One region of the Alkalimonas cellulosilytica genome, then DNA from elsewhere that is predicted to be linked to it. Evidence: riboswitches for the same ligand, from Rfam matches in the RefSeq annotation. Region 1 holds a riboswitch; the other holds the start of a gene.
What was found. Region 1 has a riboswitch for cyclic di-GMP ahead of QWY20_RS09940 (DUF3718 domain-containing protein). Riboswitches for the same ligand answer to the same signal wherever they lie in the genome.
Positions count from the first base shown of each region.

Region 2: another riboswitch for cyclic di-GMP. It lies ahead of QWY20_RS16550 (porin); the one in region 1 lies ahead of QWY20_RS09940 (DUF3718 domain-containing protein).

Region 1 is NZ_JAUHLI010000008.1:205,227-210,553, forward strand. It holds gene QWY20_RS09930 (penicillin acylase family protein) at 1-1,706, shown strand, start outside; gene QWY20_RS09935 (chorismate mutase) at 1,899-3,050, shown strand; gene QWY20_RS09940 (DUF3718 domain-containing protein) at 3,113-3,484, opposite strand; cyclic di-GMP riboswitch class I at 3,611-3,701, opposite strand; gene QWY20_RS09945 (MBL fold metallo-hydrolase) at 3,786-5,192, opposite strand; gene QWY20_RS09950 (Na/Pi cotransporter family protein) at 5,182-5,327, opposite strand, start outside.
Region 2 is NZ_JAUHLI010000021.1:12,090-17,416, forward strand. It holds gene QWY20_RS16520 (chemotaxis protein) at 1-760, opposite strand, end outside; gene flgA (flagellar basal body P-ring formation chaperone FlgA) at 907-1,626, shown strand; gene flgM (flagellar biosynthesis anti-sigma factor FlgM) at 1,715-2,059, shown strand; gene QWY20_RS16535 (flagella synthesis protein FlgN) at 2,059-2,487, shown strand; gene QWY20_RS16540 (LPP20 family lipoprotein) at 2,512-2,964, opposite strand; gene QWY20_RS16545 (flagellar assembly protein T N-terminal domain-containing protein) at 3,124-4,257, shown strand; cyclic di-GMP riboswitch class I at 4,346-4,434, shown strand; gene QWY20_RS16550 (porin) at 4,525-5,327, shown strand, end outside.

The sequences.
Region 1 (5,327 bases):
GGAGCAGTAAACCGCCAGTCCCGATGCCACGGACCTCCTACCCGGATATTCTGCGCCAACAAAACTTGGCCTGCCTGGATTGCAGCGTCAAAGACAGCGTGGATATCGGTAGCAATAACTTTGCTGTCGCTGGCGCTATCACCGCACATGGCAGCGCCATCCTGGCTGATGATATGCACCTTGGCATTCGGGTACCGGCCACCTGGTTTAAAGCAGACATCCACTGGCCAGCTGCTGAAGGTCTGCAGCGAGTTACCGGTCTCACCTTACCCGGCGCGCCTGCTATCGTGGTTGGCAGTAATGGCCATATCGCCTGGGGTTTTACCAACAGCACCGCCGACTGGCACGATGTGATTGCACTGCAACTCAGCGAAGATGGCCAGCAGTACCTGACACCAGATGGCTGGCAAGACTTTATATGGCACCATGAAGTGATTGAAGTCAAAGGCCAGACAGCCACCCAGCTGCAGCTAAAAGAGACCCAGTGGGGGCCGCTATTACCAGCCATGACAGATGAACAGCGCTATGCGCTGCGCTGGGTGGCTTACGATTCCGAAGCGGTCAATATGCAGTTAATGCAACTGGAAGCCGCCCGCACCGTGCCTCAGGCACTGCGCATCGCTGCCATGGCAGGCATTCCTGCACAAAACATCCTGGTAGCGGACTCACAAGGACAGATTGGCTGGGGTATTATGGGCCCAATACCCAAACGGCAAATCAGTGACTGGGACAAACCGCAAGACTGGAGCAATGGTGACAATAGCTGGCTGGGCTATCTGGAGCCAGCGCAGCAACCACAGCTGATCAATCCAGAGCTGCAGCGGCTATGGTCTGCCAATGCCCGAGTAGTCGGGGGCAGCAACTATCAATTACTTGGTAATGGTGGTTATGATATGGGTGCCAGAGGCTGGCAAATACAGCAACGCTTGCTGGCCCAAACCCAGTTTACCGAACAAGATCTACACGCAATTCAGCTGGATCATCAGGCCAAAATGTTACAGCCCTGGCGACAGCTGTTACTGGAGCAACTGACCCCTGAGTTTATTCAGCTTCATCAGCTGCATGACTACCAGCAGGAGGTGACAGCCAGCAGTGATTATGCCGCCACCGATGCCATTGGCTACTCCCTGGTTCGTGCTTTTCGGCAAAAAACCCTCGAGTTGCTGTTTGCACCTTTGAGCGCCTATTTGGAAAGCAAAGGATTTCGCAGCCATGACTTAAAATATCCACTGGCGGCCCCAGCCTGGCAAATGCTGCAACAACGCCGGCACGATACCTTACCAGCGGCCTTTGCCAGTTGGGACGATTTATTGCAAACGGCGGTGGTGCAAAGCTATAGCGATCTGACCAGAGGACAGCAAGAGCTGAGTGAGCTTAGTTGGGGTGAGCAAAACAGGGCGCGTTTCTGGCACCCCCTGGCCAGCGCCGTGCCGTTTTTAGGCCATTATCTGAATATGCCAGCCGATCCTTTAGCAGGTGATAGCCATATGCCTCGGGTGCAACGGCCTGGTTTCGGACAGTCGCAACGCATGGTGGTTGCTCCTGGCTTTGAGCAGCACGGCATACTGACGGTTCCGGCTGGTCAGTCTGGTCATCCGCTGTCCCCTTTTTATCGGACCGACCACCGCTATTGGCTGCACGAGCAGGAGCTTGCCTTTTTACCCGGGCCAGAAAAATACCATTTACTGCTGCGACCAGCGCATTAACAGTTGACTTTAGCCATCCAGACTGATAAAAAAACAGGATGAAACGCGCTCACACCAACACACTCTTTTTTGTTTTTTTTACCACCCAACCCGGGAGGTAGTGTTGCGCGCGTGCAGAACACCCAAAACCTCCCTCGAAGGGAGGTTTTTTTTTGACCAAACACCGACAGAATGCAACGAGGATGATCCGTCATGGAACTAACTGAAGTACGACAACAAATCCAGCATACCGATCAGGAGTTGCTGCAATTGCTGGCCAAACGGCGCAAGCTGGCTTTGGCCGTTGCCGAGGCCAAAATCAGCCAGAATAAGCCTATCCGCGATCAACAACGTGAAGAAGAGTTGCTGCTACGTTTGATCGAAAGCGGCAAGGCACTGGAGCTGGATGCCCACTATGTCACCCGGTTATTTCATGTCATCATCGAAGACTCCGTATTGCAGCAACAAGCCAAGCTGCAGGGTGAACTGCGGGGTATGCAAGGGCCCTCGGTCAAAGTTGCTTACCTTGGTGGTCAAGGCTCATACAGTTACTGGGCAACGCAAAAATACTTCACCCGCCGGGCAGAGCAAATCATTGATATTGGCTGCGACAGTTTTAATGAAATTATTAAAGCGGTTGAAACCGGCCACGCCGATTATGCTGTGCTGCCCATTGAAAACACTTCCTCAGGCAGCATCAACGAAGTCTACGATTTGCTGCAGCACACCCGCTTATCCATTGTCGGCGAACTGACCCATCCGATAGATCATTGCGTGCTTGGCTTGCCGGGAGCTCCGCTGAATCAAATCCGCCAGATCTGCGCCCACCCTCAGGTCATTGCCCAGTGCAGCCAGTTTTTGTTGGGTCTGACCAATATTAAGGTTGAGTATTGCGACAGCTCGTCCGATGCCTTTCAGCGTGTTCAGCAAAAGCAGGATCCAACCATGGTTGCTATTGGCGGTGAAGCCGGCGGTAAAATTTATGGCCTGGAGGTACTGGCGCGCGAACTTGCCAACCAAAAAGACAACGTCAGCCGCTTTATCGTGGTTGCCCGCAAAGCAGTGTCCGTAGCAAAAGCCATACCCGCTAAAACCACCTTTATCATGTTTACCGGCCAGCAGCCTGGGGCTTTGGTCGATGCCTTAACCGTGCTAAAACGTCATGGTATCAGCATGGCAAAATTAGAGTCCCGTCCTATACCTGGCAACCCGTGGGAAGAAATGTTTTATGTGGATGTGCTGGCCAATGCCAACGACTACGCTATGACCCGAGCGCTGGAAGAGCTAAACCGCATCACCAAATTTATTAAAGTGCTGGGTTGTTACCCCAGTGAGGACATCCAGCCAACCCAAGTAGAAGCTTAAACTAACACACAAAAAAAGGCGCCAAACCGGCGCCTTAAAAAAACAGGGAGGGTGTACAACAATTAGCTATTGGCGCGAGCGCGAATGGCTTCAATGACCGGCGAGCCAGAAAAACCATTGCTTTCAGCCCACTCAATATCACCAGAAGAAGCTACCTGGCTGCCTGGCAACTGACGGATGATAAAGTCAGCAGTATCATTGGCATTGTGGCGAATGGCATGACGTACCAGTGGCAGACCATCACACAGGATACCATCGTACACGTTGCGCAGACGCAAACGGTGATCACTTAAGGTTTTACGTAAATCATTACGGCTATCCGCTGCAACATACGAGCAGATAGACACAGCAAGCTGTTGATCGGCCTGAGCCTGTGAGCTGAACACACCAGTGGCTGCAAGTACAGACGCTAAAGCTACAAATTTCAATTTCATTTTCTGGCTCCAAAAACCGTAAATTAGTCAGAATCCATTCGTCTTTGAATGGTGATTAGCTTGTGCTTGCGAAAGGTCGATATGACGACTGCTGTTGCAGTTCACATTAAGGTCAGGACGACACTTAATGGCAGCCCAGCTATCATGGGAAACATTGTTTCCGTTAGATCTGAAGCTTTGCGTGATCACCCTTTCGGATGTCTTGCCTTTCGAAGTGCGCACATATTAACCAACTCAAACGACTATAGCAATAGCGTCATAAAAATTTCATCGTTTAAACCGGACAGCCTGACGTTTTCAGTCAAAGACTGATCTGCTGTCCCTGAGCAGCAATATCCACAGCCAAACCAAGCGCCGTCATTTCTTGCTGCAGCACCTGTTGCGCTTTGCTTTCGCCATGCACTAACCAGAATTTTGGCTGCCCGCCAATGGCCTTCGCCCACTGCAATAACTCACTTTGCCCGGCATGGGCGGAAAAACCTCCTATGGTATGAACTTTGGCTTTGACCACAATATCCTGGCCGAACAGCTTAATACGTTGCTCGCCGTCAACTAAGCGTCGCCCCAAAGTACCTTGCGCCTGAAAGCCAACAAAAATCAAATGATTGGAGTTTTTCCATAAGTTGTGCTTAAAGTGATGCACAATACGGCCACCATTACACATACCACTGCCGGCAATGATGATGGCGCCTTGTTTAAAGCGGTTGATGGCCATAGAGTCTTCGACCGTTTCCGATAGCTTCAGGATCGGTAGAAACGACGCCAGATCGCGCACATTCTGCTGCTTCAAAATCCTGGTATCATCCGGATCCATGCTATGAAAAAAGCGGTCGTAGATCTCGGTAATGCTAATGGCCATCGGACTGTCCAAAAACACAACTTTTTGTTTGAGTTTGCCCTGATGGTACAACACGCCCAGGTAGTACAAAATCTCCTGTGAGCGACCAAGCGCAAAGGCTGGGATATAGACATTGCCGCCGGCCTCGTAGGCCGCATCGAGCGCTGCCGCAAACTCGGCGACAGTGTGCTCCACATCCTGATGATTACGATCGCCATAGGTACTTTCCATCAATACCACATCAGCATGTTCAATCTGCGTCGGATCGTGCATCAGCACGGTAGCAGGATTGCCCAAGTCGCCGGAAAATACCAAATGCCGCATGCCTTGTTTGCCCTTGAGCCAAAGCTGCACAATGGCAGAGCCCAAAATATGGCCGGCATCGTTAAACTCCAGCTCCAGCCCTGGCATGGGTACCAAGCGTTTGTTGTAAGGCTGCGGTTCGCATAAGTCCACCACCCGCTCAGCGTCGTTTAACTGCATCACCGGCTGGATTTCTTTCTTACCAGCCCGGGCAGCCCGCCTGTTCTTCCACTCCAAATCTTTTAAATACAAGTGCACCGAGTCTTTTAACAGTACCGGCAGTAATTCAGCGGTGCCTTTGGTGCAGTAAATCTTACCCTGAAAACCTTTCGCCACCAGTAAAGGCAATAAACCACTATGATCGATATGGGCATGCGATAAAATCACCGCATCGATGTCTTTTGGCCGAAATTTAAAGCGGAACTTGTGCCACTCACGAATTTGATCGCTGCCTTGCACCATGCCACAGTCGAGTAATAGTTTCTTGTTGTTTAACTCCAGTAAATAGCAAGAACCGGTCACTTGCCCGGCCCCGCCGATAAAGGTGAGTTGTGCATTAACTGGCATTGGGTTCTCCTGGTTTAGTTTGGCTAGGCACGATCTCTTGTTGCTGCTCATAATAGTGCTGGATCTGACCAACACCCAACATGGCCTTGGTTAAATGGTGGTCGAAACGGCGTAACTCAGCCAAGCGCAGCAACC
Region 2 (5,327 bases), on a different contig from region 1:
CAGCGGTCAGGGTATAACCATCCATCTCCGGCATTTCGATATCAGAAATCAGCAAGCCTACTTTTTCAGTAATGGACGAGTCGCATTCGGCTGCCGTTTGCTGCAGAAACTCAAAGGCTTCACGGCCGTTTTTAACCAGATGCATTTTGACACCAAGATTCTCAAGTGCTTTTTTCACCTGATTGCGCGCAACCGCCGAGTCATCAGCAATCAAAATAAAGCGCTCACCCAAATCATGCTGCACAGCAGCTGCTGAAATACGATCACTGACCTGGGTTGGTGATGGACTGATTTCTTCCAGAATTTTTTCCACATCAAGAATTTCAATCAGTTCACCATCCACTTCAGTCACCGCTGTCAGGTAACTTTGCTTACCGGCAGTACCTTCCGGTGGTGCCATAATGGAATCCCAGTTGATATTAATGATCCGTTCAACGCCTTCGACTAAAAATCCCTGTACAGAACGATTGTACTCGGCTATCACCACAAAACTGGTCGACAGGTCGCTGATCGGTTTGCCGCCAATGGCCAGGCTAAGATCAATCACCGAGATGGTTTGGCCGCGGACATGCGCGATGCCTCTCACCCACTTATTGCGTTTGGGTAAGGCCGTTAAATTAGGACACTGCAGTACTTCACGCACTTTAAATACATTGATTCCGTAGCGCTGTTTTCCAGGCAGCCGAAACAGCAACAACTCGAGGCGGTTTTGACCGACCAGTTGCGTGCGTTGATTTACGGAATCTAAAATACTTGCCATCAGCAGCTCCTGTCGGCGGGCAAAGGGGATCGATTCTTGCTACGATACTTGCTAATTGACGGCAACGAGGCGCTTTTTGCGCACACCGCCTGAATTTTGACACTAGCTTCATATTGAAACGTGTCACTAAGCATAGCCGAAACCTTATGAAAATGTACGATAAAATCAGCTTCATTGCCAAAATTATCCTGTTAATTGTGGTTATTTTCACCACTGCGGCTACATCAGCCAATGAGCCGTTAAATCACTATTCGCCGGAAGAGCTGACCGAACTGGCACGACAATGGCTGAATGACACCCAACAAGACGACGCACAAGCTGAGCGAGAATGGCAGCTGCAGGGCTTGGATCCCCGCATTGGCATAAAAAGCTGTGCTTTACCTTTAGAATTAAGCCTGCCTGGTGCTCTGCGCAATCGTCAGGCCACGGTGCAAATTCGCTGTGAAGGGCCACAGCCCTGGCAACTTTTTATCCCTGCCCGTTTCACCGATGTCGTCCTGGTGGTGGTTGCCCGTCAAAACGTATCACCCGGCACCCGTTTAACAAGCGATATGCTGCAATTGGAACAGCGAGAACGGCGTTTACAGCGCGGCACTCCGGTAGATAATCCTGAATTCATTTTAGGAGCCCGCAACCGCAGAGCCATCAGTCTGGGCCAAATTATTAGCTTGCAAGATCTTTGTCTTGTATGTCGTGGCGATGTTGTTACAATTCATGTAGATCATGCAAGCTTGAGTGTCAGCGCTACAGGTATCGCTGAGCAGGATGGCAGCTTGGGGGATGTGATTCGCATCCGCAACCGGCAGTCAAATCAGCTGATTGAAGCCAGAGTAACGGCAGTCAATGAAGTAAAAGTACACTTTTGATGTTTTTTACAGAAAAATAGCTAAAGTTTTCTGTATCCCTGCCGTTAGTATGAGCATAGGGAGTTTGATCAGTAGGTAGAGGTTTCAGATGGTCAGTCAAATTAATAACACCCCGCCAGCCAATGCTGGCAATCAGGTAAAGAAAGAAACGGTTGAACAAACCAACCAGCGGCAGCAGGTGACGCAGCAAAAGCAAGCTGCGGCAACACCACAACCCACGGCAGCGCAAGCCAAGCAGGATTCGGTGTCCATCACACCGCAAGCCAAGCAAATGGCACGCTTGCAAGAAAAAGCCAACAATAGTACTGGTATTGATCAGGAAAAGGTTGAAAAAATTAAACGTGCAATTGCCGAAGGTAAGTACCAGATTAATGTTGAGCAACTGGCCAAACGCATTATGCAATTTGAGAGCGAAATTTTTCGCAAAAACTGATGACAACCACTGATCTGAACACCCTACTCGTACAACAAAAGGAGCACCTGGATGTGCTCCTTTCGTTATTGCGGCAAGAAATTGCCGCTATAGCCAGCCGCCAACCCGATGAACTGGAAAGCCTGGGCCAACAGAAAGTGGCCTGTCTGGAGTCTTTGCAGCAGATGGATCAGCAGATCGCAGAGCACCCCGAGCTGCAGGAGGCTAAACAAACGGATAATTTTAAACAAGCCATTACCGAGATGGATCAGCTGCTTGCCAGTTGTAAGCAACAAAATGAAGTAAACCGGATAGCACTGGAACAAAGCCAGTTGAACTTACAGCATTTTAAAAATGAATTGCTGCAACTGCATGGCAAGTCAGGCCTGACCTACGATCGTAAAGGGAAACCTGCGGTCGATCATAAAGGCAAAGGTTTTAAAGCCTAAGTCTGCCTTAGCTCAAAAACCGCATCAGTAATAGCGCACATGCCTTATCCGGCGCTGCGGTTGTTGTACTTGATAGAGCTCATACACATTCCGAAAATCCAACTCCAACTCAGTAGCATAAGCATCCCCAACCGGGTAGCTTTTTACCACACGGGCACCACGTATTACCCCCTGCACAGACGCTCTTAACTGTTCATCGCGCAGCAGCAGTTGCTGCATGCTGGTATTGGCATCAATACGCATCCCATAAACCTGCTCGGCCAGCTCACGGTAAGCATCTAATTTGGACGCCTGCAATGCCATCAACATTTTATGTTGCTCGTCTTCGCCAGGCTGCAGTGACAAAGGCGCATAACCCACCGCCCGCAGCACTGGAAACTGCTCAGGCGGTACGCTCTCCCACTCCACATGGCGATCTGCCACCAGACTACAGGCCGACACCAGCAGCAAACTGCACATAATCAGGATTTTGTTCATCATCAATCTCCGTAGGCGATACGTTTTAAAAGCAAAACACGCGCCAACTTGCTCTATCGGGTCTGGTTTTGATCACAGTGGTATACAACTTGCTATTTCACTGCCAAGAGACCATACCATGTCAAGAATCTGGCATAGTCAATGCTGAGGAAGTTCATCATGCGAGTGCTGTTTATTGGGCTAGGGTTATTGCTTATCAGCTTAAGCGCTGCTGCCGATTGGGTTGAGGCCAGCGGTCAGGCGATCATCCGTGGTGGTGACGAAGCCGAAGCCCGCGCAAGAGCCACCGAAGATGCGGTGCGTCGTGCGCTGCTCTATGCAGGCGCTTCTATCAGCAGTGTACAACAAGTTACCAATGGTTTACTGACAGAGAGCTCCATGCAATGGCAAAGTCAGGCCGAAGTGCGCCAAATTGAGCTGGTCCGCGAGCAACGTATTGGCCGCACCCTGGAAGTGACTATTCGGGCAGATATTTTTCCTCAGCATGCGCAGTGCCTGGGAGCGAGCTACAAAAAACCACTGTTGGTCAGTCCTTTTCCACTGCGCCATCCTCAACAAAGTGTGATTGGTGAGCTGCAAAGTATTGGTGAAGTCACTGCCAGAAAGGTTTTTCAACAGCTGCAGGGATTATCCAGCAGCTCAGTACCCGCTTGGCTGGACCACCCTGATCTTAGCCGTCCCTTGTCCACCCGTGAGCGCAGTAGTTTACTGCAACAGACCAACTCGGATTATCTGGTCACAGCCATCATTGAAGATATTTCTTTAGGCGAGCGCACCGATATGAACCTGCGATTCTGGTCGGATGCCCGGCGCGAGCGTTTTTTCCATATGCGGCTGCAACTGCAACAGCTAAGCACTGGCAAGATGTTATTTCAGCAGGAATACCGAACCCAGGCTCGCTGGGATTATCGAAAACGCACCAGCATCACCCCACTCGATCACCGCTTCTGGCTCACCAGTTACGGCGAAGCCATCAGCCGGGTGTTGGATGCAGCCGTCATTGATATTGAAGATGCTTTGCGCTGCGAGCCCTTTATTGCTGCCATCACCGAAGTGGGCAATAACAGGATCCAGTTACAAAGTGGCCAGAACGTCGGGCTTAGTCGTGGTGATGAACTGACTATCTTATATCGTCAGCAAGGTATCCAGGGCGATGACACCCGCTTTCGCGTCAGCCCGTTAACCGTCCGTATTACCGAGCTAGGCTTTGATTGGGCTATTGCCGAAAGCATTGGTGAGCGCTTGCTCAGCAATGTTCAGGTTGGGGATGCAGTCACAAAACTGACACCTTGATAATCAATAAAAATGGGTACACCTGAGGTTGCCCATTTATTTTCCCGTCTAGCCCTTTACAGGACTGTTCACTATCTGTACAATCCGCGCCTCCTCCTGGCAAGTCAGCTGAAAAGCTGTACACGCAAAGTCATGGGCCTAACGGAACCTGGTTCTTATGGTCGCCAGACTGCACTTCGCATCTCCTTGCCATGATGGACTATACTTTTTTTGTTGGCTGAATTGCCGAAGCATCGTTTTGTACTCAACTACCGAGGTTCACTCATTATGGTATCAAAAATCAAACCACTCAGTCTGGGTATGTTACTGGCACTTTCTGCCACAGCAGCACAAGCAGAAATTCGCTTCAATGGCTTTGCCTCCATTCAGGCAGGCAGTACCCTATCCAGCTCTGATAGCCTCTATGGCTTCGATAACGAAGTTGATTTTAAAAACGAATCACTGTTTGCCCTACAAGCTCAAGCCGACTTAGGCGAGCGTTTATCCGTCACAGCTCAGTTGATGGGACGTGGTGCCAATGATTTCAAAGCAGAATTTGAGTGGGCTTATTTAACCTACGAACTGAACCATCAGACCCGTATCAATGCTGGCCGCTTGCGCACCCCGTTCTACCGTTACTCCGATTTTATGGATGTGGGCTATGCCTATGATTGGGCCCGGGTGCCAAGATCTGTCTATAACCTCGACTTTAACAATCTGGAAGGTGTTTCACTGGTACGTTTCGGCCAGCTGGGTGAAGTAGACTCAACCTTGCAGCTGATTCTGGGTAACTACAGCGGGACTACGAACATCACCCCGGCTCCTGCTGATATTGATATTGAACGCGTTGCCGGTGCAACCTGGGAACTGACACAAGGTAACTTTACTGCCCGACTGGCTTATTTAACCGGTAAGCTGACCATGGTAGATCAGGATGGTGAACTGTCCGGTTTGTTAAACTTGCTGGTACAATCTGGCTTTGCCGATACGGCCAGCCAAATTCGTATCGAGGATGCTAACAGCGTCTTTATGGGCCTGGCTTTGGGTTACGACAATGGCAGTGTGGTACTTAGTGGTGAAGTTGTGCGAGC